Regions from separate parts of the Blautia sp. RTP21359st1_E11_RTP21359_211015 genome, predicted to be linked through region 1. Evidence: riboswitches for the same ligand, from Rfam matches in the RefSeq annotation. Region 1 holds a riboswitch; the other holds the start of a gene.
The links. A riboswitch is a leader RNA that binds a small molecule or an ion and turns the genes downstream of it on or off. The one in region 1 is predicted to bind FMN.
Positions count from the first base shown of each region.

Region 2: linked by a shared signal. The riboswitch ahead of AB5026_RS06380 (ECF transporter S component) and the one ahead of ribD (bifunctional diaminohydroxyphosphoribosylaminopyrimidine deaminase/5-amino-6-(5-phosphoribosylamino)uracil reductase RibD) in region 1 are both predicted to bind FMN.

Region 1 covers NZ_JBDGAB010000001.1:106,037-109,453, forward strand. The annotation lists gene ribE (riboflavin synthase) at 1-420, opposite strand, end outside; gene ribD (bifunctional diaminohydroxyphosphoribosylaminopyrimidine deaminase/5-amino-6-(5-phosphoribosylamino)uracil reductase RibD) at 402-1,529, opposite strand; FMN riboswitch at 1,805-1,919, opposite strand; gene AB5026_RS00510 (zinc ribbon domain-containing protein) at 2,039-2,806, opposite strand; gene tsf (translation elongation factor Ts) at 2,990-3,417, opposite strand, start outside.
Region 2 covers NZ_JBDGAB010000012.1:78,591-82,007, reverse strand. The annotation lists gene AB5026_RS06385 (MATE family efflux transporter) at 54-1,442, shown strand; gene AB5026_RS06380 (ECF transporter S component) at 1,570-2,205, opposite strand; FMN riboswitch at 2,335-2,452, opposite strand; gene AB5026_RS06375 (leucine-rich repeat protein) at 2,563-3,417, opposite strand, start outside.

The DNA.
Region 1 (3,417 bases):
AATACAAACGGATCCTTTTTCCACGATCAGATGCAAGATCTGTGGCGATGTCTCAATTGATACCCAGATGGCATTTTCTTCCCGGAGCATGGAACGTATCACTCCAGTCCCATCAATATGACCGCTTACTATGTGTCCCCCGAACCTGCCATCTGCAGCCATTGCACGTTCCAGGTTTACCTGGCTTCCAGCTTTACAACTGCCAAGACTGCTTCTTCTGATCGTCTCTGCCATCACATCGGCAGTAAATCCGTCCGGCTGGATCGACGTAACTGTCAGACACACACCATTCACAGCAATACTGTCACCGATCCTTGTCCCTTCCAGGACTTTCCGGGCTTTCACTGCCAGGATCCCTGATTCTCCTGTCAGCTGTATATAACGGACTTTTCCTTTCTCTTCTACGATTCCTGTAAACATGATTCCTCCTGTTTTTTCTCACACACCTGACATCTTATCCGGATGTCCTCACCGATCTGGCAGATATCTGTATATTTCAGTTCTACTGCTTCAGACGGGAATTCAACTCCGATACCTTCTACCGGTGTCTTCCCGGCCACACCACCAAACAGCTTTGGTGCCACAAAAGCCTGTACTTCCTTTACAATTCCGGCTCGCAGGGCACTGTCATTTAACGTACCGCCTCCCTCCAGGAGGATGCTGTCAATACCCCTGTTTCCAAGATCTGTCATCAACTTTTTAAGGTCTATCTGATCCTTTTCATCCGGACAGTAAATGGTCTCAACTCCCATGGTATGTAATATTTTTATTTTTTCTTCTGTATTTTTCTGATCTGCATAAGCCACGATCGTCCGGTACTTTTCCGCACTTTTTACGATCTGACTGTCCGGCGGGATCCTGAGCTTACTGTCGCACACAATCCTGACAGGACTTTTCCAGCCTTCTACCCGGACGTTCAACATCGGATCATCTGCAAGCACAGTTCCAATACCTGCCATGATCCCCATGTACTGATGCCGCATATGCTGTACTTCTTTTCTTGCCGCTTCTCCGGTGATCCATTTTGATGCTCCTGTCTTCGTTGCGATCTTCCCATCCAGTGTCATGGCATACTTCATCACCACGTATGGGGTTTTCGTAGTAATATAATGGAAAAAAACCGGATTCAGCTGATCACATTCTTCTCTCATAAAATCTTCAACTACTGTTACACCGGCTTCCCTTAACATCTGTACACCTTTTCCTGCCACTTTCGGATTCGGATCTCGGGAACCGATCACCACTTTTCTGATCTTCTGTTCAATGATCGCTTCCGTACATGGAGGTGTTTTTCCATGATGACAGCAAGGCTCCAGCGTAACATAAATCACCGCACCTTCTGCTGATTCTGTGAGGGAAGCAATTGCATTACGTTCCGCATGAAGTTCTCCATACTTTTTATGATAGCCTTCCCCGATGATCCTTCCGTCTTTTACGATCACTGCCCCTACCATCGGATTGGGATTCGTCCAGCCTTCTCCTTTTTTGGCCAGCTGAATCGCCCGAAGCATATATTCCTGATCCGTCATTTTTATTCCTTCTTTCTTATTCCTGTTCTTTGCCTGGTGCGCCGAGGCTTTTAGACCTGTGCAATCGGATTCACAGGCAAGTGAGTGGTATATTTATTTCGAAAACGATGTGCCAAATACAAAAAAAGCCTGCAGAAATATCTGCAGGGTGGAATTGATCTGTTACATATGATCAATAAATGAATGTCTGATTATTTCCTACATAAAAAGCTCTGAAATGGATCACCATCTCAGAGCTCTGATACTACATTCATTCATACAAAAATCAACTGTACTATCATCTTCTTCCATCCAGACTATACTGTCGGCCCCGGAATCTCACCGGATCATACCTTTCGGCTCGCGGGCTCTACCGCCGGTAGGGAATCACACCCTGCCCTGAAGATATCTTTTTGTTTATTTTAATACTTTATCTGTCATTTGTAAAGCGGAATTTTTATTTTACTCATTCCATGCGGAATATTATCATTGAACGGTAACGAAACTAATCACTAATCCGCATACTATACTCATCTTTTTTTGTATATAACCAATTCAGGATTTTCACCGTCTTTCTCATATGTACATATCATAATAAAATCCATATTTGCCAGAATACCGAAGTATCTGTCCCCTCCGAATTCAGATTCCATTTGATTTCCCAGATAAGTTTTCTGGTCATCCAGAAATTTCACTTTTTGTCCATTTGGCAGTGCATATTCCAGATTTACATATTTACCTACAAGTGCATTCAGTCTGTCTACCCTTGGAAGTCCATCTATATGTAAATCATTTATTTCATTTATCAATTGCATTTTAAACTCTTCAAACTGCCCATTGTCACTAAGTTCATCATACCTTTTCCAGTAATCTAACTTTGGAAGCATTTCTTTCAGATAAGTGCGTGCCTGTTCTTCGGTAAAGCTTTCATTTACCATATTCTTTACACAAACATCAATCAATTCATCCATATCATTATATGTGTATGTTCCATCTGCATAGCACCACTTACAATACTCCTCATTTAATGTGCCATCCTTATCACGTCCCAATATGGAATCATCATCAATTGACATCCCGCAGCACTGACAGATCAGCTTTCTGGGTTCTCCCAAAAGCGTATTGATCGATACATCAAATTCTTTCGATAAGAGCTTAAGTGTATCAGTATTCGGAACGGTATCTCCATTTTCCCAGCGTGATACAGCCTGTCTCGTTACCATGATTTTATCTGCCAGCTCGTCCTGTGACATTCCTCTTTCCGTTCTAAGTTTTAAGATTACATTTTTTGTTTCCATAGCCGTCACCTCCATTATCCTATTATAAAGATAGATCCATGTTCTGAAAAGCAACTTCCTGTTACTATAGTCTATCCATATTTTATAATGTAGTATATGAAGTGGATAATATAAGAAAAACCCTTGAAAATACTGGATTTTCAAGGGTTTTATGGATCTTATTAAAGATCTGCAGATATCAGATTATTTACCCATCTGCTTTGCAACTTCCTCAGCGAAGTTCTCTTCTTTTTTCTCAAGACCATCGCCTGTCTCGTAGCGAACGAAGCCTTTGATCTGGATCTTAGCGCCGTTCTCTTTTGCTACCTGCTCTACGTATTTAGCAACGGACTGTTTTCCGTCCTCTGCTTTTACGTATGTCTGGTCAAGAAGACAGATCTCTTTGAGCTCTTTCTTAATACGTCCTGTGATCATTCCCTCGATAACCTTAGCCGGTTTCTGGGACTCCTTCGGGTCGTTCTGAATCTGAGCCATAAGGATCTCTTTCTCATGCTCGATATAGTCAGCGCTTACTTCCTTGTCGCTTGTGTACTGCGGTTTCAGAGCTGCGATCTGCATAGCTACGTTCTTAGCCATCTCTTTAACAGCATCGTTAACAACATCTGTCTCAA
Region 2 (3,417 bases), on a different contig from region 1:
TTACTTATTACATTACCAAACAGCTACTGTAGACAAGAAAGAAGGAAAAAACATTGAAAAACCAGACCAATGCTGCCCAGGCCGAAAACCCTCTGGGAACCGCCCCTGTAGGCAGCCTGATCACCAAATTCGCCATTCCCGCCATCATCAGCATGCTAGTCAGCGCTCTGTACAATATCGTTGACCAGATCTTTATCGGACAGGGCGTAGGAATGCTTGGAAACGCCGCCACAAACATCGCATTTCCCGTAACCATTATCTCTACTGCTGCTGCATTGCTCCTGGGAATCGGCAGCGCCTCCAATTACAACCTGGAAATGGGCGCAGGAAACGAAAAAAAAGCCAGCTCCATTGCAGGAACCGGACTCTCCGCGCTGATAATCTCCGGTACGATACTCTCTGTCATCGTCCTTCTGTTCCTGAAGCCACTGCTTCATTTTTTCGGCGGAACACCGGACGTCATGCCCTATGCCATTGATTACATGGGGATCACCGCCATTGGACTTCCCTTTTATGTTTTAAGCACAGGCGGCAACCACCTGATCCGAGCAGACAGGAGTCCTACCTATTCCATGGCCTGCATCCTGGCCGGTGCCGCCATCAACACCATCCTGGACCCGCTTTTCATCTTTGGATTCGGCTGGGGCATCAAAGGTGCAGCCTGGGCAACCGTGATCGGCCAGATCGTATCCGGACTTCTGATCATCTTTTATTTTTCCAGACTCCGGAAAATGTACCTGGACCACTCCATGCTGATTCCTAAAGCACGCAATCTGTCTGCCATTTTTTCTCTGGGAATGGCCTCCTGTATCAATCAGGTTGCCATTGCTGCAGTGCAGATCGTCATGAACAATACACTTCGCCATTACGGAGCACTCTCCGCCTACGGGAGTGATATTCCAATCGCCTGTGCAGGAATCATTTCCAAAGTCAATCAGGTATTTATGGCCATCTGCATCGGAATCTCCCAGGGCTCCCAGCCCATCTTGGGATTTAACTACGGTGCCGAAAAATACAGCCGTGTACGCCAGACATACCGCTATTCCGTAACCTTATGTACTGTGATCGCAACCATATTTTTTATCTGCTTCCAGTTCTTCCCGCATCAGATCGTAGGCATCTTCGGAAACGGCAGCGACCTGTACTTTCATTTTGCAGAAAAATATCTCCGCATCTTCATGCTGATGACCTTTGCCAACGGGATCCAGCCTATGTCCGCCGGCTTTTTTACCTCCATTGGAAAAGCCCGGCTTGGTGTGATCATGTCCCTCACAAGGCAGGTGCTCTTCCTGCTGCCGCTGATCGTCATCTTCCCGGTCTTCTTCGGAATCGATGGCGTCATGTACGCAGGACCAATTGCAGATACCTCTGCATTTGTGCTGGCCGTTGTTTTTGCCAGACGTGAGCTTGGAGTCATGAAAGCTGCAGAACAAAACGCCTGACATAAAAAATGCCATGTAATTTACTGCCCATCGGCAATATATTACATGGCATTTCTCACATTCTCAGATATTTATCTGAAACCACCAATTTCTGATCTTTTCTTCATCCTCCGGCAGCTGCTTATGATCAGTCACCCTTCAGTACAACACGGATCTTCTTATAAATTACAAATACGATCAGAGATGTCAGTGCATATTTAAAGATATTAAACGGAGCGATGATCAGCAGTGCAAAGGTAAGCAGTCCGTTTACGGAGCTGTGTACTGCGCTTCCCATCTGGATAAAGGTCTCGATCGGCATTCCAAAAGCCTTACCGTAAGCCGGAAGCAGCACAAAGGCATTGACAAAGCATGCAAGGATCGCTGTCAGGACTGTTCCTACTGCCATACCTGCAACTGCATGTACTCTGCTCTTTTTGTGACGGAAACGATAGATCAGGCCGGCCGGTACCACATAGGCACATCCAAACAGGAAGTTGGCAACATCACCAACACCGGCAGTCATGGTTCCCTTAGTCACAAGATGTACGAGAATCTTCACAAGCTCGATCAGGATACCTGCTACAGGTCCCATAGCGAAGGTTCCTACCATAACCGGTACCTCGGAAAAATCAAGCTGATAAAAAGACGGTGCAAGAAACGGGATCGGAAACTCAAGATTCATCAATACTCCTGCCACAGCACCAAGCATAGCTACCTGCGCGATAGTTCTTGTTCTGCTTCTTTCCACGGCATTTCCTCTCTGTAATATCTGTTCACTCATAACTCTCTCTCCTTCTTCAGAAATATTCAAAGAAAATTTCTACAAGAAATCTTTATGCGAAAAAATTCCTTCACATAAAAAGCCCCGGGAGCTTCTTCCCGGGGCGCTGAGCACGTTCTTCAAATACTGCGCGTTCTTCTCTCATCCAGACTTTACTGTCGGTTCCGGAATTTCACCAGATCAGCCGCCGAAGCGGGTCGCGGACTATACCGCCGGTAGGGAATCACACCCTGCCCCGAAGAAATTTTCTTTTTTACGAGTTCATTATAACGCGCTCTTTTTATAATTACAAGGCTTAATTCTGTCCCGGAAGTATTGTTCTCCATTTATATGGGTCTGAGATCCGCTCATTTATGATCAAACCCGGATTTTCTTTACCGTACTCCAGCTACTGTAAAGAATCTTTTTTCCGACTCTTTTATATGACCGGATGCGGACATAATAGGTCTTTTTGTTTTTCAGTCCTGATATCTTATATCTGGTCGCAGACTGTTTTCCAACTGTGACCGTTTTTCTTTCTTTTGTAAATCTGCTGTCTGCTGCATACTGGATCTGATAGCCGGTTGCCTGTATATTTTTTTTCCAGCTTGCGGTAAAGGATCTGTTTGCTTTTTTCAGTCCTGTCAGCAGAGTTTTTGGAGGCAGGATCTTAAAGGTAAGCGTTTTGTTGATACGACTGTATTTTCCGGTCCCTCTGACCTGCACAGTTCCAATTCCGGAATTTTTATTATTTTTGTAATACAGCTTATAAGCACTCGCACCGATCTTCTTTCCATTTACAGTTACGGTTACTGATGGCCGGATGGATTTTCCCGTATAAGTGTAAGAGGTTCTGTTTAGCTTGACATTGCTGACAAACCTTTCTGTCTTTTTTATAATTTTGAAATGAATGGTTGCGGTACCTTTATAATAACCGGTACCATAAATGGTTACCGTTGCAACACCCGGATACTGATTATCCTCGTAGTACATATAATAATCTTCGCCGGCTTTCAATCCGGGGATTACGATGGCAGGTGTGAGTTCTTTTCCTGTATATGTCTGATCAGCTATTGGATCCGCAGCCGGTAGTTTTCCGTAAATAGTAAAATATAATGTTTCCGATCCTTTATAATTGCCGATTCCCGTGAGCTCTGCACGAGCTTCACCAGGCTTTTCATTATTAACATAGGTTACCGTATAATCTTTCCCCCGTACCAGTCCGTCAATTAC